4 regions of the Paenibacillus sp. FSL R7-0204 genome follow, and region 1 is predicted to be linked to each of the others. Evidence: predicted binding sites of a transcription regulator. Region 1 holds the regulator's gene; each other region holds the start of a gene.
What was found. Region 1 encodes Rex, which represses fermentation and respiration genes when NADH is low (regulators of the CRP and FNR family bind a similar motif). Its sites were predicted from a motif close to TTGTGAAATATTTCACAA; they were not measured.

Region 2: a site for Rex is predicted at 5,891-5,908, ahead of MKX42_RS20645 (DUF1641 domain-containing protein). Genes of this name have one in related genera too.
Region 3: a site for Rex is predicted at 2,773-2,790, ahead of MKX42_RS01215 (cytochrome ubiquinol oxidase subunit I). Genes of this name have one in related genera too.
Region 4: a site for Rex is predicted at 1,811-1,828, ahead of nirB (nitrite reductase large subunit NirB). Genes of this name have one in related genera too.

Annotation. Positions count from the first base shown of each region.
Region 1 is NZ_JBBOCA010000001.1:2,997,016-3,004,459, reverse strand. It holds gene MKX42_RS13380 (AAA family ATPase) at 1-304, opposite strand, end outside; gene MKX42_RS13375 (hypothetical protein) at 297-839, opposite strand; gene MKX42_RS13370 (aminoglycoside adenylyltransferase domain-containing protein) at 1,065-1,826, opposite strand; gene MKX42_RS13365 (cell wall elongation regulator TseB-like domain-containing protein) at 2,020-2,541, opposite strand; gene MKX42_RS13360 (amidohydrolase) at 2,571-3,872, opposite strand; gene MKX42_RS13355 (redox-sensing transcriptional repressor Rex) at 3,862-4,512, opposite strand; gene dinG (ATP-dependent DNA helicase DinG) at 4,671-7,444, opposite strand, start outside.
Region 2 is NZ_JBBOCA010000001.1:4,646,740-4,654,183, forward strand. It holds gene MKX42_RS20610 (DUF4085 family protein) at 1-511, opposite strand, end outside; gene MKX42_RS20615 (hypothetical protein) at 542-937, opposite strand; gene MKX42_RS20620 (Rrf2 family transcriptional regulator) at 1,354-1,776, opposite strand; gene MKX42_RS20625 (carboxymuconolactone decarboxylase family protein) at 1,884-2,171, opposite strand; gene map (type I methionyl aminopeptidase) at 2,534-3,280, opposite strand; gene MKX42_RS20635 (SGNH/GDSL hydrolase family protein) at 3,377-4,006, opposite strand; gene MKX42_RS20640 (NAD(P)/FAD-dependent oxidoreductase) at 4,166-5,344, opposite strand; gene MKX42_RS20645 (DUF1641 domain-containing protein) at 5,376-5,813, opposite strand; gene MKX42_RS20650 (nitroreductase family protein) at 6,137-6,754, shown strand; gene MKX42_RS20655 (hypothetical protein) at 6,828-7,436, opposite strand.
Region 3 is NZ_JBBOCA010000001.1:240,469-247,912, reverse strand. It holds gene cydD (thiol reductant ABC exporter subunit CydD) at 1-254, opposite strand, end outside; gene cydB (cytochrome d ubiquinol oxidase subunit II) at 254-1,267, opposite strand; gene MKX42_RS01215 (cytochrome ubiquinol oxidase subunit I) at 1,271-2,659, opposite strand; gene MKX42_RS01210 (cold-shock protein) at 2,883-3,113, opposite strand; gene MKX42_RS01205 (cold-shock protein) at 3,204-3,404, opposite strand; gene MKX42_RS01200 (S1C family serine protease) at 3,798-5,045, opposite strand; gene MKX42_RS01195 (hypothetical protein) at 5,401-5,607, shown strand; gene MKX42_RS01190 (MBL fold metallo-hydrolase) at 5,576-6,382, opposite strand; gene yycI (two-component system regulatory protein YycI) at 6,399-7,139, opposite strand; gene MKX42_RS01180 (YycH family regulatory protein) at 7,188-7,444, opposite strand, start outside.
Region 4 is NZ_JBBOCA010000001.1:2,719,964-2,727,407, forward strand. It holds gene ric (iron-sulfur cluster repair di-iron protein) at 150-845, shown strand; gene MKX42_RS11950 (hypothetical protein) at 978-1,664, shown strand; gene nirB (nitrite reductase large subunit NirB) at 1,933-4,359, shown strand; gene nirD (nitrite reductase small subunit NirD) at 4,385-4,729, shown strand; gene MKX42_RS11965 (formate/nitrite transporter family protein) at 4,749-5,567, shown strand; gene MKX42_RS11970 (NAD(P)-dependent oxidoreductase) at 5,635-6,279, shown strand; gene MKX42_RS11975 (NUDIX hydrolase) at 6,323-6,805, shown strand; gene MKX42_RS11980 (Crp/Fnr family transcriptional regulator) at 6,941-7,444, opposite strand, start outside.

The sequences.
Region 1 (7,444 bases):
GAATCCCGAACTTGCTGATTTCTTCATGCCGGATCAGGAAGTCCAGCGCTTCACGCAGCTCCTGCTTGGCATTGTCCTGTCCCCCGATCTCTTCAAAGGTCAGCTTGGAGGGGCCGTTCTTCTTGCGCTTCTTATCTGCACCTGCATTGACGGCCAGACCGCCGCGGGCATGGGCAATGAACAGGAGCGCGGCAACCATGCCCAGCGCTATAATGACAGGGAAGATATTAATCCCCACAAAAGCCATAAAAATCAGCATGACCGGAACGAATCCGGCTACAACCTCTTTCCAGTACTTAGGCATTATTCCACACTCCCATCTTGGCTGCTGCACGCGGCAGAATGATAAATTTGCTCTCAGTGCCGTTGCTCAGGCTTACATACACATTGTTGTCGTCAATCTCTGTGGTAGCTGTAACCCCGCTGTACTTGCTGTCCTGCTCCTTCAATCCGTCCAGCTTCGCTGGTATCAATGTATACTTCCGGCTCTCCATCGCTTCTGCTACAGAGAACATCGCTTTATCCCAATACTCATCCAGCAGTTCACTCGGCTTCTGTTCCACATCCAGCTTAAGGGTCCTGCCGTCAATAGCAGTGCTGCCTTCTCTCGATACGTACTGCACCAGCTCACGTAATTTCGTGCCCGGCTGCAAATCCAGTTTCAAAGTGACCTCATTGCGTTTAATAGTAATATGGGAATCCTTCACTCCCTCGTAGGATGATACCAGCTTCTGAAGCGGCTCCTGCACCGCAAACTGACGGTAAGAATACCAGCCACCAAACAATAATGCAGCAGACAGCAGAGACGTTAGCAGTACAGGCATAAGACGCAGTTTCAAGAAACGTCCTCCTCTCAAAAATGACCGAGCATAACTCTATAATAAAGACCATCCAGCGTGTCTAGCGCCCCTCCGAGACTGACATGCTCTTAAGCATGTCCTGATACAAGTAGTAGTATATCACAGGTGTATATACGATTTTACATAAAGTTGTGAATATATTTAAAATTTTTGATACTAATTTCTGGATGTTTCATGCGCTTATCATTTTTGCTCAGCCAATTATTAGTTCGGAGTCCGCTGGATTTCAGCCAACATATATTCCGCAAAATCAGTTAATAGCTCCAGTTCATAGCCTTCGGCGACGGCCGCACCGCTATATTCCTTCAGACACCCTCTCAGCAGCCCGTGATAGCGTTCCGGCAAACACTGCAGTCCCCACTCCCCGCCTTCCTTCTTGGAAGCGACATGACCTTCCTGCACATAGTAGAGAACCCTGCATAGATTCAGTGTGTAATAGAGTGGAGCATTCCCAATATTCTGCGGCGCATCATCGATATCCCGGATAATAGAATCCAGATAGTACCTGCGGTCTACCGGCGCAAAAGCCTCGCGGATCGGCTCCCCGTACAAGATAAACCCGCGATGGTAGACTACTGCAAAATGCGCCGCCAGATCAGCATCCTCAAAGCCGCCGCACAGATAATTCTCATCCGTTCTATACCGCTCTAAATGAGCTTCTGAAAAGTGAAATTCAAATGGCGTAGGATACACAAAGTTGCGCAGGTATGTCTTCAGGACGATAGACAGTTCTATTCCGCGCTTATTCGGCAGACTGTCATGAAAAGCTACGATACGTCCGGCAAGTCTCTGACTGACCTCTGCGGGCAACTTGTCCTCTACGACAATCAGCAGATCAATATCACTTGAACCCGGTTGAAAACAACCCATGGCCAGGGAGCCGTGCAGATAAATCCCCGACAGATTATCCCCAAGCTCTTCCTTGAACAAATCCACTGCCTGATCCAAATATGCTAAAATTTCCAATTTCAACATCCTCCTTGTGAGACATATATGCAGGTTTGCGATAGCATTCGGGGAATACAATCAGTATATCAATTAAAGTATATAAATCGATGTATCTCAAGTTCCAGATTATTTTAGACATGATGGATATAAAAAAAACGGAAGAACAGATAATCTGTTCCCCCGTAGTGTATTCTGCCGCTGAGCGCTTAGCTTAACGGTTCGGCAGACTGTACCCCTCACCGATGGCGCTGCCATCCTTGAAGCGGTAGAAGTTGTAATAGAATCGCCCGTCTTTTTTGTAAAATAGCTGCCAGGCATATTCCCCGTTGTATACACCGGGCAGCAGCCGTTCGATCTTAACATCCGGCAGCCGTTCGGCTATGATTCCGCGCATCTTCTCTTCCGAGGTGCCATTGCTCAGCTCTTCGGCATACAGGTCGTTGTCGCCTCCGGCAGGCTTGCCCTCCAAGGTGAAACGGACCCACACCATCAGGTCGTTTCCCGCTTCATTTTTACCGGTCAGCACCCAGTAGATCTCATTCTCATTCCAGACGGATTTCTGGGCCTTGGTAACCTCTGTTAGTCCGGCACGCGCCCGGGCCAGCTCCTTGGCCTCACTCCGCTCGTTCCACTGGTCCTTCATAATATAGGCATAGAACTGGCTTAGTCCGAACAGAAGGAGCAGCACTACGGTAATCCCCAGCCAGATCCATTTTCTCCTCTTCTTCTTCACCACGCTGCTTCCTTTCCTGTTCCCCTGAATTACCGTTTAAGCAGGCTCTCGAACGTCTCCTGTGCTTTGCGGCGGATGGCTTCTTCATCAAGTGTCAGGCATTGTCCATGCTTCACAACCTGCTGGCCGTTCACCCATACATGCTCCACATCCTTGGCGCTGGCCGAATAAACGGCATGGGAGAGCAGATCGGTATGCGGCAGCAGATGCGGCTGGTCAATATCAAGTGCGATGAAGTCAGCCTTCATCCCTGCTGCAAGCCGGCCTACTCCGCTCAGGAAAATAGACTGCGCCCCATACTCCGTAGCCATCAGCAGCGCTTCAGGAGCCGGTACCGCTGTGGGATCACCGCTTACGCCCTTGTGGATCAGAGCCGCCAGCCTCATCTCTTCGAACATATCCAGATTGTTGTTGCTTGCCGCGCCGTCTGTACCCAGGGAGACCTTAACCCCGGCTCGCAGCAGCTCAGGAACACGCGCAACTCCGCTGGCCAGCTTCAGGTTACTGCCGGGGTTATGCGACACGCCAACGTTATGGCGGGCCAGAATCCCGATTTCCTCATCGTTCAGATGAACCCCGTGGGCAATGAGCGAAGGACGGGTGAACATCCCCAGCTTCTCCAGATGCGCGACTGGACGAAGACCGTAGTCGGCCACGTTCTGCTCCACTTCATGGCGCGTCTCGGACATATGGGTGTGCATTGGCAGGTCCAGATCATGGGCAGCCTGCACAAACTTCATGAAAAACTCTGGAGGACAGGTGTACGGGGCATGCGGCGAGAGCATGGTAGTGATTCTGCCGTCAGCCTTACCGTGCCAGTTACGGGCAAAAGCAATCGCCTCAGCGAGCTTCGCTTGCTGTACCTCTTCCGGGCACAGCCCAATTACGCCGCGCATCAGCACCGCACGAATACCGGACTGCTCAGTTACTTCCGCTACCCGGTCCATATGATCATACATATCGAGGAAGGTGGTTGTACCGCCCTTCAGCATTTCCAGTACGGACAATGAGGTTCCCCAATATACATCATCACCAGTGAATTTCTCTTCCATCGGCCACATCTTCTCCTGCAGCCAAGTCTGAAGCACCATATCGTCGCCGTATCCGCGCAGCAGTGACATGGCAGTATGTCCATGGGTGTTGACCAGACCAGGCATGAACAGCAGACGGCTGCCGTCTACGACCTGAGCGCCATCCTCCACTACCGGCTCAGCTTCACCTATGTAAGTAATCAGATCATTCTCCAGGGTCATATATCCGCTTAGAACCGGCTTATCGCTGCCCGGAACCAGAAAGTACCCGTTCTTAATTATTGTGATCTTACTGCTCATCTTCTGCCTCATCCTTTCCGTCATGCAAATAATAGGCCAGGCTCTGCAGATCTGTGGTGAAATCTGCGGCATGAATCCGGATATTGGCAGGTGTCTTGAGAATAACCGGTGCGAAGTTCAGAATCGCCTCGATGCCGGAGTCCACAAGAATATCAGCTACATTCTGGGCTTCGCTGTCAGGTACGGTAATAATCCCGATCCGGATGCCCTGCGAGCGGATGGTACTGCTTAGCTCCTCCATCGGCTGCACAACCAGCGAGTTGATCTGCTGGCCCACTTTAGGCGGGTAGGCATCGAAGATCGCAGTAATCTTCATAGTATCCTTTAAGTAAGCGTTGTAGTTAGACAAGGCATGACCCAGATTACCGGCTCCAACGAGGGCAACATTAATTTGCTGGTCAAGCTTCAGGATATGGCGGATCTTCTCAATCAGATAAGATACATCATAGCCGATGCCCTTTCTGCCGAAATCACCGAAATAAGCCAAATCCTTACGGATCTGGGCGGGATTCAGATCAAGCTTCTGGCCCAGCTCCTGAGAAGAGACTGTGGAGATTTCACGTTTTTGGAGATCGTTCAGGAAACGCAGGTACACTGGGAGCCTGCGCACGACGGCCTCCGATATTTTATCCGATTTCATGTATTCTCCTCCTTAAAGTTGATGTAACATCACAAATTCGCTTCTTAAATAATGCCGGTTATAGCAACCGTATCCCGCCGCCTGCCGGAGTGGCAGGGCAAGCGGGAACGGATCTTCAGGTACATCATGACTTATTAATAATAGCAATAGCAGATGAATTAGGAAACCCCGCCGTCTTCCAGCCATTCAGCAATTCTCGGGACCATCTGCTCGGTGAGCATATGCTCCATCTTGGGACCGGGGAGCGAATACAGGAAGTACTTTCCGTAATACGATTCAATTACCCTGGTATCGTACACAATTACGATGCCCCGGTCCTGCGCCGTGCGGACCAGCCGCCCGAAGCCCTGCTTGAAGCGGATGACAGCCTGCGGCACGGACAGCTTCATGAACGGGTTCTTCTTCTGTGCCTGAAGCAACTCCGACTTCGCTTCTGCCAGCGGGTGATTCGGCGGCTGGAACGGCAATCTGACAATCGCCAGGCAGGTCAATGCTTCTCCCGGAATATCTACCCCTTCCCAGAAACTGCTGGTACCCAGCAGAACCGAAGCCGGGCTGTCCTGGAAGCGACGGATCAGCTTGCTCCGGCTGCCGCCCTCCACACCTTGTCCGAGCACCGCGATATCCTGGGAGGCAAGTGCCTCCTTAAGGGGGTCATACACCTGCCGCAGCATCTTGTAGGAGGTGAACAGCACCAGCATCCGCCCACGTGTAGTTACAGCAGTCTCGGCAAGGGAGTGTACAAGCGTGTCCACAAAACGGGCATCCCCTATACTTCCCTTGACACTGGGGAAGTCGCGGGGAATGACCAGGAGCGCCTGCTCACGGTACTTAAACGGCGAAGGAAGCAGAGCAGTCATCAGACGCCCCTGCTCCGCAGCTTCACCAAGGCCCAGATTATCAATCATGAACTGGAAGGACTTATCCACGGATAAGGTGGCCGAGGTCAGGACAATACTTTTCTTCTTGTCGAAGAACAGCTCCCTGAGCTGAGTACTGACATCTACAGGAACGGCAGACATTTGCAGCGACTTGCCTTTATAATTACCGCTTCCCTCCAGCCAATACACGATATTCTCATCGTTCAGGCTCATGAAGAAGCGGATCTGCTCTCTGATGGATGCCAGATCCTTGAATAACCCGCCGATATCGGTCACAAGACTGTCCGATGAGGATTGGCTGTCCGTGTCACGCATCTCACTGAGCATTTTGTCACCCTTGCGGATGATATCGCTCAGACTGAGGTTCAGCGTATTCTCAAGCGCAGCCAGCTCCTCCCAATCCTTCGGCTTCTTGCCCGGCTGCAGGCGAGCCACCAGCTGGCCTGCTTCACCGGCCCCGGCATCGCTGCGCTCGGGCAGCAGGCTGAAGAGCCGGTCGCTGAGTGCATCCCAGGATTCCTTGACCGTCAGCAGATCGGGATAGATCCGGTCGATCACGCCGCTCCATTCGGAAGCCTGCTCACTGCCCGAAGACTGCAGACTCTGCCGGAGGGCAGGCAGTTGCCCGCTCCGGCTATCCTTGTAGAGACGGGTGAGGGTATGGGCGAATGTGAAATATTTCATCTGCATGCCAAGATGCTTGCCGGCAATATCCTCCAAATGATGGGCTTCATCAATCACAAGATGGTCATAAGCCGGAAGAAGCTGATGCCCGGCTTTGACATCTGCGAACAGCTTGGAGTGATTGGTGACCACTACATCGGAGATCCCGGCTTCATGCTTAGCACGGTGGTAATAGCATTTGCGGAACCAGGGACAGGCGCGTCCCAGGCAGGAGTCGGTATCACTGGCTACAGTCTCCCAGAAATCCCCGCCCCGTCCGCTTAAGTTAAGCTCCTCATCATCGCCAGTCGTTGTCTGGGTCAGCCAGACGAGCATTTGCGCAGCGGTGAGCGCTTCTTCTCTTGGACTCGTAAAGTCCTTTTTGTTCATTCGATGTTCGAACTTGCGCAGACACAAATAGTGCCCTCTTCCCTTAAAGATGGAGGCCTTGAACGGGAACGGCACAACGCTGGTTAAGAGCGGAATATCCCGTTCACGCAGCTGGTCCTGAAGGTTAATGGTATGAGTGCTGACCATCACCTTCTGATCACTTTTCACACTATGGTAGATGGCCGGAAGCAGATAACCCAGCGATTTGCCGGTGCCTGTCCCCGCTTCAATCAGCAGATGCTTGTCCTGCTCAAGCGCTGTAATGACCTCATGGATCATCAGCTCCTGGGCTTCACGGCTTTCGTACTGGGGAAGAACAGCCTTCAGCCGCTTGGTTACCTCATCCATATACTCTGCAAAGGAAACATTCTCCAGCGGATTAACGCTTCCTTCCTCCCGGGGCGTAGCCAGCTCTGCCCAGTCCCCCACAGCCAGCGCAAGCTGGCGGTAGAAGCTCAGCTCCCCTTCCGGCTGAAAGGTCTCCATCTCCCGCTCCCGCAGCAGACCGTCGAAGTACCAGGCCAAATCACTGTCTTCGTCTGCGAACAGCTCATTCAGCCGCTGAATGGTCAGCAGCGGCAGACTGTGCAGCTCTTCCAGACATTTGAGCAGCACAATAGCCGTGGCAAGTGCATCACTGTCCGCCTGATGGGGACGGTCATGCGTAATGCCGAAGTGGCTGCTTACCGCGCCTAACTGATACGTGCTCAGCGAGGGAAAGCATATTTTGAGAAAATCGATGGTATCCAGAATCCGCCCCTGAAACGGCAGGTAGCCGCATCGGTCCAGCGCATTCTGCAAAAAATGAAAATCAAACGCTACATTGTGTCCGACGAGAACGACATCATCCAGCAGCGGCACCAGTTCCATCATCATCTCATCAAGCTCCGGCGCATCCTGTACATCACTGTCTGTAATTCCGGTCAGGCCCGTAATAAAAGGAGGAATTGGTGCTCCGGGCTTGACGTAGGAACCATACACCCGGGAAATCGTCCCGT
Region 2 (7,444 bases), 1.6 Mb from region 1:
AGCGCAGTCCGCTCACACCACTGAACGTTAGCTTCATCTCACACTGGTAATGCATTGCCCCGCCGCAGTCCAGGATCATCTCCAGCACCCCTTCAGCAGGTAGGGCATAAGAGATTATTCTTGCATCATGCAGACTCTTCTCGACTAGCTGTACGGCGCCCTCCGGGAGTTCATGCTTAACAGCTTCGTACCCTTTCCGGTATTCCCTGAAGAGCGCTTGCATCCGTTCATCATATTCCCTGCCCCACTGCAAGGCCCGTTCCTTGAACTCAGACGCAGGATAGGTGGAGTTTATCGTTCCGTCATGTATCGAGGCGTGGAAGTACCCGGGAAGATATTTAAGCAGATCTTTTTTCATATATTCCAGAAAATCCTTAGCCCGCTCCTCATAGCTGATCCCCTCCGCCACATGCCAGGCCACATCCTCCAGCCAATCCTGCTCCGTCTCCGGGAAGACCATGAATCCGCGCACCTGCATTTCTTCATACCAGGGTATAGTAAAAAATTTCATTCTGCCGTCCCCTTTACGCTATAGCAATCCTTATTTACCTGCCAGCTTCTCCCCCAGATATACCCTCTGCTCCTGCGAAGCCGCCAGAATCCAGACCGTCACTTGCTGCTTGTTGAACCGGAACTCATTATCTATTCTGAGATACGGGAGCTTCGTCCTCCCGAAGGGGCCGTCATTACGCAGCATTGCATTCTCCGCCTTCAAAATATTTTTCACCTGATCTTCACTCAGACGCAGGAACTGTGCAGTCTCTGCAAGTGTCATGAGCGGATGGTCCTCAGCTTGGCTCTCCGTCTGCGCTCCGGCAGGTGTCTGCTGCTGTAGCTCATAACCCGCTCTAATCCGATCGCCAATTACGAAGCTGCTTGCAACCAGACACAAGCCCAGAATCAGAGCAGCTCCCAGGATGGTATATTGATTCTTCATGTACAGCATCTCCTTGTATGTATGGTTAGATAACCATCACTCCTAATATCCCTGTAGTCCTGTCACATATGTGTCAGTCTAAACGATAGAAATTGCAGTGTAAAGTGAACGCCAGGCAGCTACGCATCAAAAAAGTGGCCCCGCCGGTAACCGGCAGGGCCAAAAGTCTATTGTAAGGGGGTCATGTGTCTACTATACTGAGCGAAGCTTAAAGCGAGATGAAAAACACATAAAGGTTTAATAAAAATGAATGAATATATCCAGTAACAAAAAGAAAGACCCTGCCGAGGCACGGCGGGATCTCCCATAAATGGTTCCACTGGGGGGTGGAGAACTTCACTATACTCCCCGAACCTTAAAAAAACATAAAGCGGGGCTGAAGGTTTCCTTAAATTTACTTACATCAGATCCCTGTCTCAACCCACAGGAATCTGATGTACGATCTCATCCAGGGTGACCTCCTGCAGCACATTCTCCATCGCCTTTTGCGCAAGAGAGAACACTGGAACAATAGCGCCTGCAATATTCTTGCCTACCGGACACTCCGGGTTCGGATGCTCATGGACAGAGAACAGGGAGTCCTCTTCCACCGCATTCACCGCCTTATAAATCTGCAGTAGCGTAATGTCAGCCGCACTACGGGCAAGCTTCGCTCCGGGTACACCGGGACGAACCTCCACAAGTCCTGCCTTATTCAGCATACCCGTAAGGCGGCGAATCACTACGGGGTTCGTATTCACGCTGCCGGCGATCCACTCGGAGGTGCTTTTGCCGTCTTTGTTGCTGTCGATTAAGGTTAGAATATGAATAGCCACCGCAAACCGCGTGCTAATGTTCATGTCAATCACTCCTTCACACTGGCCGGAAAACTTCCGCCAGATGCAACTATAATAGTTACATTTAGAGCAATTGTCAATCCCGTGAGGCGTTTGCAGACAACAGAACACTATTCACTATCATAAGCCTGCAATGCCACCGGCAGGGCTTGAATCACCACATTGCCTACCGCCGGAAGGGGCAGAAGCACTGCGCTGATGATCTCATCACGGGTTGCACCCAGTGCTTTGGCATGCTTAACATGAAAGGGCAGCCCGCTTTCCAGCCTAACTGCCGCGAGTACAGAGATATAGGCAATCTCCTCGGTTTTGGCATCCAGGCTGCTTGCGGCATCCAGTTTCTTCACGATTTCGCCAAGGGCCTTTTGCTGCTCCGGCGCTTCCTTCATAAATGTCATAAAAGCTTGACTGACTTGCGGTACATTGTCCACTCAATTAACCCTCCGATTCTGGAAACAGATACTTGCATTCCAAATTATACATCATCTTTAGTATGAGGGCTTCTTGCGTAATGCATACATTACAACTGTTAAATATTCCTATATATAAGACACATTTAAGGTCTGCACTAAAAGCTGGGTCGTCGCTGCGGTGAACATTTGGCCCTCCGGCCGCTGTTGTGTTTGGATTTCTTCATATAAACCGCTCCTCGCGGTAGAAATCCAAACACAAAGGCGGACGCTATCGCTCCTCCAGTTCCAAATTTCCCCTACACTTCTTTTTGCTTTTTATTAATAGCTTTAGTGCGTCTTATATATCTTCACGCATTAGTCAGAATAATCGGCTTGCCCTTGGTGACCACAATTGTGTGTTCAAACTGGGCCACTCGGCTGTTGTCGGCGACGCTGAGTGTCCAGCCATCCGGCTGCTGCTCTACGAAATCAGTGCCTGTGGACAGAAACGGCTCGATGGTAATGACCTGGCCTTCTTTGAGCACCGTCGTTACACGCGGATTATAGAAGGGCAGAATCTCAAACGGCTTCTCATGCAATGCTTTGCCGATGCCGTGGCTGCACAGGTTGCGCACTACTTTATAGCCGCGCTTCCGTGCTTCCGACTCCATAACCCGGCCGATCTCGTTAACCTTCATTCCTGCACGGAGGTGATTAATCACGCTCATCATAGTCTCTTCTGTACTCCGGCAAAGGTGGATCAGCTTCTCATTATATGGAGGCAGTTGAAACGATACCCCGGCATCACCAAAATAACCGTTCAGCTCGGCAGAGACATCAATATTGATCAGATCTCCGGCCTGAATGACACGTTGTCCCGGAATTCCATGGGCTACCTCTTCATTGACACTGATACAGGTCGTTCCAGGGAAGTTGTAGGTTACCTTTGGAGCAGATTTTGCGCCAAAACGGCTCAGAATCTTCGCTCCCACTTCATCCAGCTCCGCAGTCGTCATTCCGGGAACCACACTTTTCTTCATCTCGGCGATGGTGTGGCCTACCACTGCACCCGCCGCTTTCAGTCCTTGCATATCCTGGAGCGTATCGCTCGTCATCCCTGCTCACATTCCTCTCGTTATCAAAGCTTTACCTTGAGTATGTATCCTACAAGTATAACAGCCTTGTTACGCAGAGTGAAATCAACGTACCTCTTAGCTTATTGCACCTACGGCCTTCATCCAGGCATCGGCGATTAAGGCATGTCCGGCAGGCGAAGGGTGTACGCCATCCGCCGCCCAGTAGGCAGGTTCAGCCTTGACGGATGCCGCTGCGAATAGGCCATCCAGCGGCACGAGTACAGCGCCGTATTCACGGGCCAGCTCACGGACTACGTGGATTTTGGGGTCCAGATCCTGACGCCAGCCCTTGCGGTCTTCCGGCACCGGCAATACGAACGGCTCCACCAGCACCAGCTTGGCATCCAGTTGCTGCTTGGTCCGTTCAATCAGATCACGGTAGGACGACTCGAATTCAGCCGCTGTAGTCTCCTGCCCGGAATCATACCACCGCCAGGTATCATTTATGCCAATATAGATAGACACCCAGGTTGGCTTCAGCGCAAGACAATCCCGCTCCCAGCGCTCTTGCAGATCGACCGCCCGGTTGCCGCTGATTCCGCGGTTCAGGAACGTAAGATTCTTCTCCGCATACTGAAGGCCAAGCCGGGCACCCGCCATCAGCGCGTAACCTACACCCAGCGATGAGGCATCGGCGTAATTGCGTCCACAATCCGTGATACTATCCCCCTGGAACAGGATGATATCGTTCTTTTGAAATGGCATGCCTGAAATCCTCCTATGAAAACGTAGTATGTAAACATGATCATTATAGCAAAATGATATTCCTGCGGACACGTTTTCATAGAAAATTATTCCTGCCTGCAAATAGAAATCCCCCTGAACTGCCATATGACAGCCCCAGGGGGATCTTAGGATAAAAGATTAATAGGCCAGGCTGAACAAGCCATGGATATGAGTCAGGTAACGGATGTTACTGGCTTCCTTCATCAGCGTGGCCGGCAGACCCTTCAGCGGAGTGGAGTTACCGCCGACAATGGCTACCCCGTCTTTGCGTCCGAGGCTGGCGAGTGTGCCGGAATTGACCGGGCTGAAGGCTTCCAGCGGCTTATCATTAAGATAAGCGAACAGATTGTAGCCAATCAGCTCACCCATCTGCCAGGCGATCTGTGCCGTTGGCGGATAAGGACGGCCATCCGGTGCAAAGACAACAGCGCTGTCTCCGGCTACAAATACATTAGGGTGTGAAGCGGACTGCAGGAACTCATTCACCGTGGCCCGGCCGCGGTTGACTTCAAGACCGGATTCGCCAACCAGCGGATTGCCCTGTACCCCGCCGGTCCAGACGAAGGTGTTCGCCACAATCTGCTGGCCATCCTTCAGATCAATCGTATTGTCAACCACCTTCGTAACCGGAAGACCCGTCAGGAACTGCACCCCGCGCTTCTCCAGGCTGGCCGTAGCGCGCTCAATCAGATGATCCGGCAGGACGGGGAGAATCTTCGGACCCGCCTCAACGAGCAGCAGCTTGATCTCAGCAGGATTAACTCCGTATTGCTTAGTCAGCTTAGGCAGAATGTCGGCAATTTCGCCTACCAGCTCAACGCCGGTCAGTCCGCCGCCGCCGATCAGAATCGTAGCATCTGCTGCGTTGCGGGTTTTGGAATAGTCACGAATCCGGTCTTCAATATGACGGCGAATCCGCAGCGCATCTGCTGCTGATTTCAGCACCATGCTGTACTCTTCAAGTCCCGGAATACCAAAGTATGCAGTCGTGCTGCCCAGACCGACAACGAGCGCATCATAAGTCAGCATAACGCCGTCCGAGAGAATAACCTGTTTGTTCTCTGCGGAGAACGAGTTGACCTTGGCGATTTTCAGATCAATATCTTTACCGGCGAACAGCTTCGCCAGCGGCATGGCCACCGCCTGTTCAGACGCACTGCCCGCTGCAAGCCGGTGCAATTCCGTAATAATCTGATGTGTCGGATATTGATTGACTACCGTAATTTTGGCTTCCGCTTTGCTCATATATTTACGAACGGTTAAGGCACTGAGCAGACCGCCATAGCCTGCACCTAGAATCACTATATGTTTTGACATCATAATTCCTCCATCATTAAGTATTACGGGTTTATTTGCCCGATTGACGCTCACCGCTGACCTGCAGATAGGCATTCATGAACCGGAGAGCCTTCTGTACCTGCGGGTCCTTGATCATCTTCATCATGCCGAACAGGCTGATGGTTTCGCTGCTTGCCTCCGCGCGGTCCTTCGCTTCAATGACAGTGGCCGCCAGATTCTTGGCCGTGCCCACCACAGGACCCGCCATTTCCTTAATCGCACCGACTGTATCATTCTTAAGTACTTCATCCGTGGCCACCGACTGCACAAAATCTAGTGATTTGGACAATACACTGACCATTTGTGTGATCTGCGGCAGCTGCTCGACCAGTACCATCAGAGATTGCTGAACCTCCGGCTTCAAGAGCTCTTTCAGCACATCCTCTCTGGGAAGAGCTGCTTCTGGTATTTCTTGTTCAGGAAGATTTTGGGTAACGGTTTCTGACATATCGAAGTCTCCTTTTACAAATCGTATTCTTGCATACTGACATCCAATGAAACTATGTGACTATTATAACACTCTATTTGTTATTATTGTCACAATCTTTTTGCCTTTGCAACCTATTTTTGTGATTTTTATCACTCCCTCATCAGTTTTATCGGACTCAGTCGTTTAATCAGGTTAAATTTACAAATTATTATGTTTTTCCTCATTGACGTATGCAAAGAGTCGTGATATCTTAAGCAAGTAACTTAATGTAAGTTCATTAATTAATATCAGCAATTGATTATAACTAAGCAGCATACATAATTAGATGGAGGTAATGACTTATGAGTACTTTTTCCGAATTGGTGCAATCCCGCAGATCAGCTAATAATTTCGTGGAAGGTGTTACCATCCCGCAGAGTGAGCTTGAAGAGATGTTCTCCCTGGCCCGTCTGGCCCCCTCAGCTTATAATCTTCAACATGCACATTATAAGGTAATCAGCGATGACGGCATGAAGGAAGCCATCCGCAAGGACGCGTATGGCCAATACAAGATCCACACTGCTTCTGCTGTTATTGTGGTGCTGGGTGACAAGAATGCCTATCTGCAGGCTCCTGAAATCTATAGCGGGCTTAAGCTGCTGGGAGCGATGAGCGAAGATGCTTACGAGCAAACCATTCAATCCATTAACGATGCTTATACCGGGAATGACGCATTCCAGCGGGATGAAGCGATCCGCAATGCTTCTCTGTCGGCGATGCAGTTCATGCTGATTGCCAAGGATAAGGGCTGGGATACCTGCCCGATGATCGGCTTCGATCCGGAGGCTGTGAAGGCTACCCTCGGTCTGGGCGACCATATGGTTCCGGTAATGCTGATTACGATCGGCAAGGACAACCAGCACAAGATCAGACCGCGCGGCTACCGCAAGCCGGTTAATGAGTTTGTTGAATTCATCTAATAAAAAGGGTCTTCCGGTTAAACCACCGGAAGACCCTTTTTGTATATAATCCTGCCGTATTATCAATCCATACTCACCGCGCATACTGCAGAATCGCCACAGCCGCACGCTCCTGCCGCTCCACATCCGTGCTGTTCAAGGCTGCCTTCAGGACAGCCAGCGCCTGTGCTACTGTAGCTTCATCCACCTGAACCGGACAGGCACCGGCGGCACTCCCGCCATCCCCTGCCTGATTCCCCAGCCAGAGATCGATTCGGGCTGCGGGCAGCACTCCTGAATAGGCAGTTATTCTGCTGTCAGAGGCAAGCAGCTCTGCTACAACCGGATTAACCGCCGCGAGAGGCAGACTCTTCAGCCAGGTGACACCGCGCCGGTGGGCTGTACTATCCTCTGCGCCGCTATGCCGGGTATCATAGAAGTAATCGCCAAGATCCCCCAGGTATACCCACTCTTCATCGGCAATCAGCACATAATCCCCATCCTGCATCGCATTGACGAAGGTATTCAGGGTATGGGTTGCACCCTCCAGCTCCTGCCCGCGGTAGCCGGCGGCAGCTAACTTGCTGCTGATCTCTTCTCTGCTATGCTTCTCCAGATCACCCGTACTGGGATAGCCTGCACATATATAATTATCCTCCAAAAAGGACTTCAGCAGCCCGCTGCCGAGTTCCTCAAGCTTCATTCCATACA
Region 3 (7,444 bases), 2.8 Mb from region 1:
CCGGTCGCTTCCGCGAAGCGGTACGCCGCCCGGCTCATCAGCATAGCACAGGCATGACGCACAAGAAACGCAAGAAGGAACAAGAGCGCTCTAGCCCCTTGTTCCTTCAGCGGTTCTCCCGCAAACAGCGCAGAGACAGCTTCTGCCAGCGACTTCGCCAGCAGAAGAATGGAGAAGCTTTGCACCAGGGTTAGGAAGCCAACCAGCAGAAAGACGGGCTTAACTCCTTTGTACCCAAGCAAATTTTTATCCATTAGTATTCAAGATGCTCCTTCTCATGAACCCGTTTGTGGAAGATGAAATAACTCCATATCTGATAGCCCAGCACGAACGGCAGCAGAGTCAGCGCTACAATCGTCATCACCTTCAGCGAATATTGGCCGGAGGCCGCATTCGTAATGGTCAGGTTGAATGCCTGATCCAGCGAACTGATCATCACCCGCGGGAACAGTCCGATGAAGATCGATGCAACAGACAGCGCCATCACTGCACCAGTCATTCCGAAGGCATAGCCGTCCTTCTTCCTCATCATGAAATATCCGGCCAGCAGATAAGCGGCTACAGCGAGAACGACTACAATCCACAGCAGCGTTCCGCGTTTATCGAAGATATCCGTCATAGTATACGTCATCACTACGAAGGCTACCAGCAGCGCCGCCAGTGGAATCAGCAGCTTCTGGGCCAGCTTACGTGCCCGTTCCTGCAGATCTCCAAGCGTGCGGAGCGTAGTGAACATCAGCCCGTGTACCAGACACAGCAGGACAACCGTAATCCCTGCAACCACCGTATATGCATTAACGATATCGAAGAATCCGGCATACATCTGCATATCCTTATCAATCGGCAAGCCCTTGATGAAGCTGGCGAATACCACGGCGAGCAGGAACGGCGGCAGGAAGCTGCCGAAGAAGATGCAGACATCCCATGTTTTCTGCCAAGCCTTGGAATCGCGTTTACCTCTGAACTCGAAGGCGACACCACGTGCGATCAACGCCAGCAGAGCAAATACAAACGGTATATAGAAACCGCTGAACAGCGTAGCATACCAATGCGGGAAGGCCGCGAACATTGCACCGGCACCCGTAATCAGCCATACCTCATTTGCATCCCAGAACGGCCCGATCGAATTGATCAGTATCCGGCGCTCCGTATCATTCTTGGCCAGAATCTGCGTCTCCATCCCTACACCGAAGTCGAAGCCCTCCAGGAAGAAGAATCCGACGAACAGCACCGCAATCAGCAGAAACCATAATTCATTAAGTGACATTGGTTAGCCCTCCTTGTTATACGGATCGTGGGATTCACCGTGTTCGTTATCCATAGCATAAGGACCTTTTTTGATCACTTTGACGAACAGGCCGACCAGCACTGCACCCAATATGGCATAGATCGCGGTAAAAGAAATCACCGAGAAAAGCACCTGTCCGCTTGTAATATTAGGCGACACACTGTCTTCTGTAGTCATAAGTCCGAATACCGTCCATGGCTGACGCCCGATCTCTGTCATAATCCAACCGGCCGTGTTGGCAATCGGCGGAAGCAACAGTCCCCAGAACATGAAGCGCATGAACCAGGTATTCGGTCTGTCCATCTTTTTGCGCCACATGAGGTAGATAGCATATACCCCAAACAGCATCATCAGCGTGCCTGCAGCAACCATGATCCGGAAGCTCCAGAAGGTTGTTTTGACGGGCGGAATATAATCTCCTGGTCCGTAGGCTACTTCATACTCCTTCTGCAGCTCCAGCATCCCCTTCACATCACCGGAGAATTTACTGTAGGACAGGAAGCTCAGCAGATACGGAACCTGAACTTCATTGCTGTTGGTCTGGTTCTTCACATCGATATTGGCAAATACGGTCCAAGGTGCCGGGTCGCCGCTCTCACCCCACAGCGCTTCGGATGCGGCCATCTTCATTGGCTGTGTCTCTACCAGATATTGAGCCTGTGCATGTCCTGCAACCGCAACGCCGAAGGAAGAGATAACCCCTACAATGGCTGCAATCTCGAATGATTTTCGGAAAAAGGCAACGTCCTGCTTCTTAAGCAATTTGTAAGCACTGATCCCTGTTACCAGGAAGGCGCCTGTAGCGTAAGCGGCAAGCACTGTATGCGGAAATTCCACCAGCAGCTGGCCGTTCGTAATCAGTGCGAAGATGTCATTCATCTCAGCCCGGCCATTGTTAATCTGGAAGCCGACCGGATGCTGCATGAACGAGTTAGCCAGCAGAATCCAGAATGCCGACAGCATCGTCCCGAAGGCGACCAGCCAGATGGATAATAGATGAATCCGCTTGGACACCTTATCCCAGCCGAAGATCCAGATTCCGATGAACGTGGACTCCAGGAAGAAGGCCAACAAGGCTTCAATCGCAAGCGGAGCCCCGAACACATCACCGACGAAGCGCGAATAATCTGACCAGTTCATTCCGAACTGGAATTCCTGCAAGATCCCTGTTACTACACCTACTGCGAAGTTAATCAGGAATAGCTTCCCCCAGAATTGCGCCATTCTTTTGTACTCTTCATTGCCCTTTCTTACGTACATGGTCTCCATAATGGCAATTATGAGCGCAAGTCCGATCGATACTGGCACAAAGAAATAATGAAAAATCGTCGTCGACGCAAATTGTATACGCGACAGCAGTACTGTATCCATATTTCTCCCCTTCCTTCTCCCCATTTCGTATGTCTATTTTGTCAAATTTCTATCACTCGAAGTGTGATAATTATCACATTATACGCCCCATTTAGGCATAAAAAACAATAAATTTGTGACAAATATCACAATATTGCGTTTAAAAGCAAAAAAAATAAGACGGATTCACCGTCTTGAATGTGTCTATCATATATAAGTTGTCTTGACTCATAAAGGTATTGGTCTAGGTAATGGAAATACCTTTCTTAAGCGATTTGAGATCGCCATTTGAATTAAGCAATTGCGGCAGCATCTTCATGCTACGAACCATTGGGGAATGACAGAGACGGCAGGAAGGTGCATGTTCAAATGCGAAATTATCCCTCATCCATCCATTACAATCCTCATTGGTACAGGCCCAAATTGCGGTATTTTCTTCCGGTACTTCCTCCAAAGGCTTTTTCCGGTAGTTCATTGCCGTTCCTCCTTCCTTTATGTTGCAAGCAAGTAACGATAAAAAAAGACCGTCCCAACTTTCACAAGCGGGGACGGTATCTTCTATTAATTACAGTTTTACAACGTTTTCGGCTTGTGGTCCACGGTTGCCTTGAACAACGTTGAATTCAACGCGTTGGCCTTCGTCCAAAGTTTTGAAGCCGTCGCCAGTGATTGCGCTGAAGTGAACGAATACGTCGCTTCCGCCTTCAACTTCGATGAAACCGAATCCTTTTTCTGCGTTGAACCATTTAACTGTACCTGTTTGCATGTGTGTTACCTCCACAAATTTAAATTAATATGTTCTTTTTATCTTCAGACAAAGAAAAAATTCACACATTGAGAAAGGTTGTAGCTTTGGTTGACAGCCCTTTTCAATGCGAGAATAAGGTATCAATGTATGAATGATTTCATGTTACCACACCTTAATAACAAAGGCAAGCTGTTCCATCCTAATTTCTCCGTTTTTCCCCTTATAAGGACTACTTCCCAATGTAAGGGCTACCAGTCATAATGATTTGTAATATTTATACCCAATACTACCAATTACCCCATTTATTTATTCTTGAAACAGCCCCGCCCTCTTCTTTTTTCCTGAAAAGGACGGCTTAAACTGTTTCCGTAATCGTGACTGCCTCATTATTATATACGGCCATTTCCAATTTTATTCCTCTGGCTTCTCAAGAAGCTGGACTGTTGTCTGCTTCACTTCACCATTACGGTAGAAGGTAATCTTCAGCTTATCTCCGATCTTGGTATGATCGTACAGATATTTGCGCAGCGACAGCGTGGAGGTAATCGGCTTATCGTTGAACTTCGTAATCACATCGTTAAGCTGCAGGCCTGCATCCTTCGCCGGTCCCACAGCATCCAGGACCACAACCCCATCCGTTACTGTAGACGGAAGATTAAGCTCCTTGCGCTGGTCATCGGCCAGCGGCACATACGGATTATTCAGATCCACTGAATAGACGCCCAGGTATGACCGGGCTATACGGCCTTTGGAGGTAAGCTCATTGGCTGTGTCCACTACACGATTGGCGGGAATCGCAAAGCCCAATCCCTCTACCCCCGTATCGGAGATCTTCATCGTATTGATACCAATCACCTTGCCGTCCAGATCGACCAGAGCGCCCCCGCTGTTGCCCTCGTTAATGGCTGCATCCGTCTGGATCACTTCCTGCTCCCAATCGTACACGCCGTCCTGGTTCAGTGACACCGGTATCGTCCGCTCTGTGTAGCTGACAATGCCGGAAGTTAGTGTATCCCCAAGTCCTAGCGGGTTACCGATGGCAATGACAGTCTCACCCAGACGCAGCTTGGAGGAATCCCCGATCTCAGCAATCCGGTCGATTCCCTTGCCGTCAATGGAGAGTACAGCAATATCACTCACCTTGTCGGCGCCCACCAGCTCAGCCTTGTGTGTCACGCCGTCTACTGTAACCACTTCCAGCTTGCCGGTACCCTCAATGACATGGTTATTCGTGATGATAAATGCCTTATTGTCGTCCTTCTTATAGATAACTCCCGAGCCTAGAGCGGATTCATCGAGAATATTAAGTTCCTTATTATCTTTTTTATGATTAATGATGCTCACTACCGCAGGTCGGATATGTGCAGCAGCCTGAATAATCCGGTCATACGGATCTGCGCTGCTCGCAGCCACCTTATCAATAACCACCGGGGCCTGAGCTCTCTCAGTGGTGAACTGTCCCGTTACCAGACTGAACAGCAGCACAGCCGCTACAGCACTGCAGACAGAGCTGATCAGCGAGATCTGCCAGGTTGCCAGCGACCGCTTCGATTTGCGGACAGCCCACTTGCCGTCAGCATATCCGCTGGTTGAGTTAGATTTGCCGCTTTTGCGCCGTGACACCTTGGTTGAATAGAAATCATCATCAAATAATCCCATGTTACACTCTCTCCCCTCTATTGCCACCGCATTCACGACTGAACGCCAAGCAACCACGCCCGAGCTTAACCGCTATATCTCTTAGACTTCACGAAGTACTAAAAGGTTTCACTTGATTTATTCACCACATTCCAGTGGGTTCTAAGCGCAAGGGATGTCTATTATTCTAATAAGCTACTAAAAAGTTTAACAGCTTGTATCCGGAATATTTTGCAACTTAAAAGACTACAATAGGATTAGAACGCTCTATATGATTGTATCACAGGCAGCCGCGCTGCCCACATGTTTTCTCTGTTAAATAAATGTAAATTATTCACAGCTTCATTACTATCCATTTCACAAGGAGGGCCGGACTATGGAATCTTTTTCAACAAGTAAAGATCTGGTGCAATTCATTGGCAAGCTAGGGGACCTTAAGGATGAACATTATCAGCTGATTCTTGTCCAGCATGCAATGATTGAGCTGTTAATTGATAAAGGGCTATTCTCCCGCCAGGAGCTGGAGCACAAGATTACCGAGGTTGACCGCCTTATGACTGGCTCACCTTATCCCATGGCGTAGGCCGGTCATAGTAGGTGTCGCAGAGCCTGAACTCACTGTCTTTGTAAAAGCAGCCCCGGTCCTCCATAGCCCCGCGCACGGACATCTTCGCCAGATCCATCATATTATGGTCTCTGCTCAGATGGGCCAGATAGGCGCGCTTGGTCCGCCCGCTCAGAATCTCGCTGAGCGCTGCGCCTGCCGCCTCATTGGACAGATGCCCCAGATCGCCGAGAATCCGCCGCTTCGTATTCCAGGGATAACGCCCCATCCGCAGCATTTCGATATCATGATTCGACTCCAGCACCAGTACATCGGCATCCGATATGGCCGTTCTCACCTTGTCGCTGACATACCCGAGGTCTGTCGCAACACATAGCTTCTCCTTGCCGTCATAGAAATTGTAAGCTACCGGCTCCGCAGCATCGTGGGAGATGGCGAAGGATTCCACCCGCATACTGCCGAAATCCCGGTGCTGCCCGGTCTCCATAATGACCCGGTTATGCTCCTCAATCTTGCCAATCCCCTTCTCAATGGCTCCCCAGGTGTTCGAATTCGCATAGATCGGAAGATTATACTTGCGGGCCATCGCGCCCAGCCCCTTAATATGATCCGAATGCTCGTGGGTCACAAGAATTCCGTCCAGCTCCGCTCCCGTCAGTTCGCGCATGGCCAGCAGCTCGTCAATCCGCTTCGCGCTCAGACCCGCGTCGATCATAAGTGTGGTCTCGCCGTTGCGCACCACTGTCACATTCCCGGTAGAACCGCTGGACAGTACTGTAAATGAAATCCCCATATCTCTCCTGCTCCTTCTACTCTGTTGTCTTCGGACTGATAATGTCCGCACTGATCGCATCCATATAGTAGGCGCTGCCGTCCTCCAAGATGAACCGCCACATCGGCGAAGCCACCTGGCTCTCGGAGTTGAACAGCTCACCGTAATAGCCCAGCTCAATCTCCTTCACTGCGGCATCCGCAGGAAAATACTTCTCGATCAGACTGCTAAGCGCCTGTGACGCCGGGAGCACCTTCTGCAGATCCTCGCTCCGGCTTGCTGCGATCTCAATCTTCGGCCAGCGGTAGGCCACAATCTTCTGGTCACTGTTAATCAGCTCCAGCCGCACTCTGAACAGGGACCACTTGTTATCCACCAGCGGATGCAGGACGAACTTGCCGACTTCACTCTCCTGTGAATCGAACCGGTAATTGGCAATGTCGGGAATCTGGCTCTTCAGCAGGTTGCTCAGCTCCGAGAATGAGGAGTACATCAGCTTGCTGTCGATCGGCTCCTTAAGCTTCACAGGCAGTTCATTCTGCTCTTCGGCCGAATACCGGTACGTGATATCAGGCAGCTGTGGAGTGCCAGCCGGAATCGGACACAGCAGCCGGATGTTTTTCTCTTCCATTACCGCCTGAGTCTCAGCAGACAGGGAAGTGAAGTCAAGTCCAGCGCTGACCTGATCACGCACATCAATCCATAGCTGATAGCACAGCAGCAGATTCAGCACCAGAAAGGCATATATCAATACACTCTTGGCCCTTCCCCAGTCCATAACGTCCCTCCTCGAATCGGTATTCTGTCCGCCTGGTTTAACTCCGCCCTAATTCAGTGTAAGCTCACTGCCATCGCTGAGCGTAACCCGCCAGACCGGATAAAGCTGCAGCCTCTCCCCGGCCAGCGCAGGCATATAGGCAGGTGTAAGCTCAATAATCCGCAAGGAGCTGCCGATCTGCGCCAGCCGCTGCTTCAGCAGTTCGCCGCCGGGCAGCTCGACAATGGTCTTCTCAGACTTCTCCTCATTCGTATACATCAGGGAGCGCTCATAGGAAGAGACCGTTCCCTGTTGGAGCTCCAGAT
Region 4 (7,444 bases), 280 kb from region 1:
CGTTCATTAAAATTTGTTATATTCAGTGCGTACAATCACAAGTTTTGCCTAAAGCCAGTGATAAGGTGTAGAAGTGAAAAGAAGCACAAACCTACATCTTAACCTGAGGAGGGGCCAACATGGCGTCCAATCAATTAAACGATACAACAATTCATCCCGGGTTCACCCCGGAAGCAATGGTCAGAGATATTGTTCTGCAATTCCCCAAAGCAGCAGATTATTTCAAAGCACAGCGGATCGATTTCTGCTGCGGAGGCGCAAAGCCGCTGGCTGAAGCCGCTGCCGAGAAGGGTCTTGACCCGGCAGCAATGGTGCAGGAGCTGAACAAGCTGCAAGAGCAGCATCCGGTGCTGGAAGAGGATACCGCCTGGAACGAGGCTTCGTCAGAGGAGCTGGTGGATTATATTGTGAACAAGCATCACCGTTACCTGCGTGAAGAGCTTCCGCTAATCAGTCAAAATGTAACCAAGGTGTTCCGCGTTCACGGTGAGGATTCACCGCACCTCGGAGAGATGCACCGTCTGTTCAATATGTTGCGTGAAGAGCTGCTGCAGCATACGGCGAAGGAAGAAGAGAGTGAATTCCCTAAGATGCTGGCCTACACTCAGAACCCGACCGAAGAAGGATTTGCTGAGCTGCGCGGACTGCTGCATAATCTGGAAGCCGAGCATGACGGGGCCGGAGAGATCCTGCGCGAGCTGCGCAGAGTTACTAATGACTACACACCGCCCGCACATGCCTGCACGACTTATCGCCTGACCTATGCCCGTCTTGAAGAACTGGAAGGCATGACGTTCGAGCACGTGCATCTGGAGAACAACATTCTGTTCCTGCGTTATCAATAGGACCTGCTGCAATGGAAAAGTCCCTTCGGGGGCTTTTTGCTTTTTATACCGGCAGAAATGATTTGAGAACCCTTCCTCTATGCGTTATCCTTAAAGAGTCTGGGAAAATACATATGAAGGCGGTGCCGTGGAATGTCCACGAAATGGATGCGCTTCATGCTGTGCCTTCTCTTGCTGGCCGCGGCAAGCGGTTGCGGCTTGGGATCAGGGAATGGCGGCAGCAGTAACGGAGGCCAGGGATTAACCTTTTCAGTCAAGGTGGGTGACAGTGAAATGGCCGGAAGCTCGGCCAGATTGCTTAACGAAGCTTACGTGCCTGGGAATTCAATAATAGAGCTGTTCAGGAAGAGCGGTGTTGTTACATTTTCAGCGGATGGAACTAGTATTCTTGAGGTGAATAAAGTCTCTCTGGGTGAGGATATGAGCTGGGAGATTCAGGTGAACGGCAAGAAGGTTCAAGAGCTGAATACAACCCTGGAACCGGGTTCGGCCATTACGATGTCAGCAGGGCCTGCCGGAACCGGAAAGATGTTTCAGCCTGTCATCATCACTGTGAACGGGGGGAGCGAGCAGCCGGAGCTGACACATTCGCATGTGCTTACTTTTATGCAGGATATGTCCGTCAAGGGACTGCTCCAGAACAGCGGTATGGTCCGGCTTGCCGAAGATAACCGTACCGTTCTTACTGTGATGGAGTATACCCCGCTCAGCAGCGAGGAATGGAGACTGAAGGTCAACGACAAAGGGCTGCTCGGCAATGGAGTGGACATGAAGCTCAGACCGCAGGACAAGCTGGAGATCTCTCTGGTACTGAAATAAGTGAATGGAGTAGATGAGTGAGTTTGTGTACCCGATGAACGGATATCTGTGCGAAAATGCATGGGTATCCTTTTTTTTGAATAATAAATCTCTAAGCTTCACGCCAGAAGTTGTCCTATATAAGGACGGAGAAGTCATTTCCACTTGTGTGAAAAAATTCACATAAGATGTGACTGTGGTCACACTTGCCACGGAATGGGGGACAGTATAATTTCCCTATCAGATAAAGTTATTGAAGAAATCAGAGTTACTGAAGGAGGGTCTACCAGTGGCAGCGGAAAGAGAAAAGTTAGTGCTGATTGGGAATGGCATGGCGGGAGTAGGCACTATTGAGCAAATTCTGAAGCTGGGCGGCGCTTATGATATTACTGTCTTCGGCAGTGAGCCGCATCCCAACTATAACCGGATTATGTTGTCCTATGTACTTGAAGGCAGCAAAACGATTGAAGACATCATTCTCAACGATCTCGGGTGGTATGAAGATAATCATATTACACTGCATACCGGCACAACGGTTACCCGGATCGATGAACAGAACAAACTAATATTGACCGATAATGGACTGGCGGTTCCTTACGATAAAGCAATTATTGCAACAGGCTCGAATTCTTTCATTCTACCCGTACCCGGCAGCACTAAGGATGGGGTAGTCGGCTTCCGCGATATCGCGGACTGCGATGCGATGCTGGAAGCGGCGAAGCAGTACCGCACGGCGGCTGTTATCGGCGGAGGACTGCTGGGTCTGGAAGCGGCGAAGGGCCTGGTCAATCTGGGCATGGATGTTACTGTTGTGCATCTGCTGGAGGATCTGATGGAGCGTCAGCTGGACCGTACCGCTTCTTCAATGCTGCAGGCAGAGCTTACGCGTCAAGGTGTGAAATTCGCCATGGGCAAGCAGACGGTTGAACTGACCGGCGAAGAACGGGTTACCGGTCTGCGCTTCAGTGACGGCAGTGAGCTGCCGGCAGAGTTTGTCGTGATGGCTGTTGGAATCAAGCCGAATGTGCAGCTTGCGAAGGACAGCGGAATTACCGTTAACCGCGGGATCGTAGTTGACGATTATATGCAGACTTCTATGTCAGATGTGTATTCTGTCGGCGAATGTACAGAGCACCGGGGTACCTGCTACGGACTCGTTGCACCGCTATTCGAGCAGGGCATGGTTCTCGCCAAGCATCTGTCCGGTGTTCAGACTCCGGGCTATGAAGGTTCAGTTGTAGCAACCAAGCTCAAAATTTCCGGGGTAGATGTATTCTCCGCTGGTGAATTCACCGAAACGCCGGAGCATACCGTCATTTCTGCCAAGGATGAATGGAAGCGAACCTACAAGAAGATTTTACTTAAGGATAATGTGATTGTCGGTGCCGTTCTGTTCGGTGATGTAACGGAATCTGCCAACCTGCAGAAGCTTGTGAAAAACAGCACAGAGATGACCAATGAAATCTATGATGAGGTTATGGGTACAAGCTGCTGCGGCGGAGGCGGAGCCAAGAAAGGCATGTCTGTCGAAGCAATGGCCGATGAAGAGATCGTCTGCGGCTGCAACGGCGTAACGAAAAAAGCGATTGTAGATGCTGTTACGGAGAACGGCTTCACTACCGTGGATGAGATCAAAGCCTGCACGGGGGCAACCCGCTCCTGCGGCGGCTGTAAGCCAGTGGTGGAGCAAATTCTGCAATTCGTTCTCGGAGACAGCTTCCAACAGGGCGCCAAGCAGGGAATCTGCAGCTGCACCTCGCTTGGTAGGGATGAGATCGTAGCCGAGATTACGGCAAAAGGCCTTCGGACCACCAAGGAAGTGATGAATGTCCTGGACTGGAAACAGGCAGAAGGCTGTTCCAAATGCCGCCCGGCAGTGAACTATTATCTGGGGATGATCTATCCGGACACACACGAGGACGAGAAGGAATCCCGGTTCGTCAATGAACGGATGAGCGCCAATATTCAGAAGGACGGAACTTATACAGTTATACCGCGGATGTATGGCGGGGTGACCACACCTGAGGATTTGAAGCGGATTGCTGATGTGTCCCTGAAGTATGATGTGAAGGTTGTGAAGGTAACGGGCGGACAACGTCTTGACCTGATCGGTGTCAAAAAAGAAGATGTACCTAAGGTGTGGGAGGAGCTGGATATGCCGTCCGGCTATGGTTATGCGAAGTCGCTGCGTACGGTAAAAACTTGCGTGGGTTCGCAGTTCTGCCGCTTCGGCACACAGGATTCCATGGGCATGGGTGCTATGCTTGAGCGTAAATATGAGCGGCTGGATATGCCGGCCAAGTTCAAGATGGCGGTTAACGGCTGTCCGCGTAACTGTGCAGAATCCTGTACGAAGGATATCGGGATTGTCGGCAATGACGGCGGCTGGGAAGTGTTCATCGGCGGTAACGGCGGGATTAAGCCGCGCATCGCAGATGCCTTCTGCAAGGTGAAGACCGACGAGGAACTGGTTGAGGTCTGCTCCGCTGTTATCCAGTACTACCGTGAGACCGGCAATTACCTGGAGAGAACCTCCGAATGGGTAGAGCGTATGGGTCTTGAGCATATCCAGACTGTGGTTATGGGTAATGACGACAACCGTAAAGAGCTTGCGGCACGTATTGACTTTGCCCTGGCCCAGGTGAGTGATCCTTGGAAAAAAATGCTGGATGACAAAAACACCCGTACTGCGCTGTTCGAAGAGACACAGGTATAGTCTAAAGGGAGAGGGAGAGAGCATAATGGAACGGAGCAATCGGGAATGTACGATAGGTACAGTGGAAGATTTCATGCTGCAGATCGGCCGGGTAGTTCATGCAGGAGAGGTTGAATTAGCGATATTCCGCACATCGGACGGCGCAGTTTATGCGGTCCGCAACCACAGTCCCCACCCGAAGGGCGGTCCGCTCGCGGAAGGAATCGTATCAGGCTATTATTTATATGATCCGTTGCATGACTGGAAGATCGACCTTCGCACCGGAGAGGTTCAGGCACCGGACCGGGGGCAGGCAGAAGTCTATCCAGTTACCGTAGAGGGCGGAGTTGTTAAGGTCACTCTGCCTGCGGCAGTAACAACCCTAAATTAAAGGAAGAGCAGGTGCGGATATGTTTACGCAGAGCGTAGAGAATATCGTTGAGACAGCCGTAGGGAAACGCGACAAAATGAATGAGAGCCTGCCCAAATATTTTTTGGCGGCCCTCCTGGCAGGAGCATATGTGGGTATTGGTATTATTCTGATCTTCTCACTGGGGGCACCGCTGGCGGCGATTAAGTCACCGTTCCAGCCGCTGATTATGGGAGCATCCTTCGGGATTGCCTTGACCTTGGTTGTATTCGCAGGCTCAGAGCTGTTTACAGGTAATAATATGTTCTTCACAGTGAGCACGCTTGCCGGGAGAACTACAGTCTGGGACACGGTGAAGAACTGGGTCCTGGTATTCCTCGGCAATGTGGCCGGTGCTGTGGTGCTGGCGCTGCTGATTCAGGGATCGGGCCTCTTCAAGGCAGCACCTGCCGAGCATCTGATCTTTGCAGCTGCCGCCAAAAAAATGAGCCTGCCGTTCTCAGAGCTGTTCTTCCGCGGCATCCTCTGTAACTGGCTGGTCTGCCTGGCACTATGGATGTCCTCCCGCGCCAAGAGTGAAGCGGCGAAGCTGGTCCTGATCTGGTGGTGTCTGTTCGCCTTCATCGCGAGCGGTTATGAACACAGTGTAGCGAACATGACGCTGCTCAGCGTAGCCGTGCTGCTGCCGAATCATCCAGAGACAGTGAGCATCGCCGGCTGGTTCCACAATATGATTCCCGTTACACTCGGCAACATCATCGGCGGCGGTGTCTTTGTCGGAATGGCTTACTGGCTAATCTCACCAGTGCGTACTCCGCGTAAAGTATCTGCTCCTCCTCAGACTAAGAAAGCAAGTTAGATCCAATATCAAGCCCCACAGCTGCTACATGGCTGTGGGGCTTTTTTGCCGCTGAATCCCTGCTATAATACACTTCAGGAGGTTATTTCATATGAATATATTGATTCTTGGTGCCACTGGCCGGGTGGGGAGCCACATTGTTACCCATGCTCTTCAGGATGGACATCATGTTACAGTGTTGGTCCGTAACCCGGAGAAGGTTCAGCCGCTCCATGCCAACCTGACGATCCTCCAAGGTAATGTTCTTAATCAAGAAGATGTTGCCCGGGCAGTGAATGGAAAGGATGTAGTTATTAGTGCATTGAACACCGATGGGACAACCACGCTTACAGACAGTATGCCTTTTATCATCGGAGCCATGTATGAGGAAGGGATAGAGCGCATTATTACCGTAGGAACTGCGGGCATTCTTCAAAGTGAGCTTTCCCCGGAACTCCTGCGTTACCAATCCAGCGAATCTAAACGCAGGTCAACCCGTGCTGCAGAAGAACATGAACAAGCCTATCGCTTGCTGGAGCGATCGACTCTGAAATGGACCATTGTGTGCCCAACCGCTCTGCTGGAAGGAGAACGCATAGGGACCTATCGTGTGAGACGAGATATTTTGCCCGGAGGCGGTACTGAAATATCTGTAGCGGATACAGCAGAATTTACTTATAGTCAAATTGATGCTGGCGATTTCATAAGATCCCGTGTAGGTATAGCTTACTGATAAAAGTGATCTATTTAGAAAATGAACGGAGGAGAGGGCTGCGATGGCAAGCTTTAACCATTTTGGCGTATATGGAATTTGTCAGCGTGACGGCAGGCTGCTGGTGATCCATAAAGGAAGAGGCCCGTATAGCGGAAGATACGATCTGCCGGGGGGAAGACTGGAGACTGGTGAAGCACTGGTTGACGGCTTGATCAGAGAGTTTATTGAAGAGACTGGTTATACAGTAAAGGTGCAACAAAACTTGGGTACCATCGATTTCTTTATCCGGCATAACGAAGATCACTTTACGCAAATGCATCATTTGGCAGCCTTGTATCAGGTTGAATTGACCGGGGAAGAAGGTCCTGTTGCCATTTCAATGTTCGAAGAACAGGATTCCTGCGGGGCGGAGTGGGTGGATATCACTAGAATAACACTCGATTCAGCTTCTCCGCTAGCCGTATATGCTGCAAAGTTCCTAAGGGGTGAGGAGCTGCCTGTAACACCAGAATATTATGATGATTGGGAAGTAAAAGGCACATAGGATGTGCCGCTAGTGCGGTGAATTCATCGGCAGACAAGAAAAAAAGACGCCGGACAGGGCGCCTTGACCACTCTATAAATTTATTGGGTCAGATATGTTTCAATGAGGTGAATAGAGGGTATTATTGATATGAAATTATATTCGGCAAATTTCATTGGGACATAATTCGCAGTGGCAGATTTCCTGAAGCATCGCCAGATCCTTGATGACAATCATACCATTCTCATACTCCACTGCATCTTTTTTGCGCAGATCACTTAGCATCCGGTTAACGCTCTCACGGGTAGCGCCAATCATGTTGGACAGATCTGTATGCGTGATTTTTTTGTTGATCAGAATGCTGTCTCCAGTCTTCTCACCATAAGTGTTGCCAAGACGGATCAGTGTGGAGCAGAGTGCGCCCGGTTTACCGTACATCATCAGATCGCGGAATTTCGTCTGTGTGAGACGGTGATGAATGCCCATCCACTTCATGAAGTCGATAGCGAAGTCACAGTGCTGGCAGATCAGAATCTCCAGATCCTTCTGCTCGATCACGCCAACTTCACTCTCTTCAATGACCTCGGCCGTGAAGCTGTGCTTCGTGCTGAAGAACGGGTCAGCCTGACCTACCATGTCGCCGGCCTGATACATATAGAG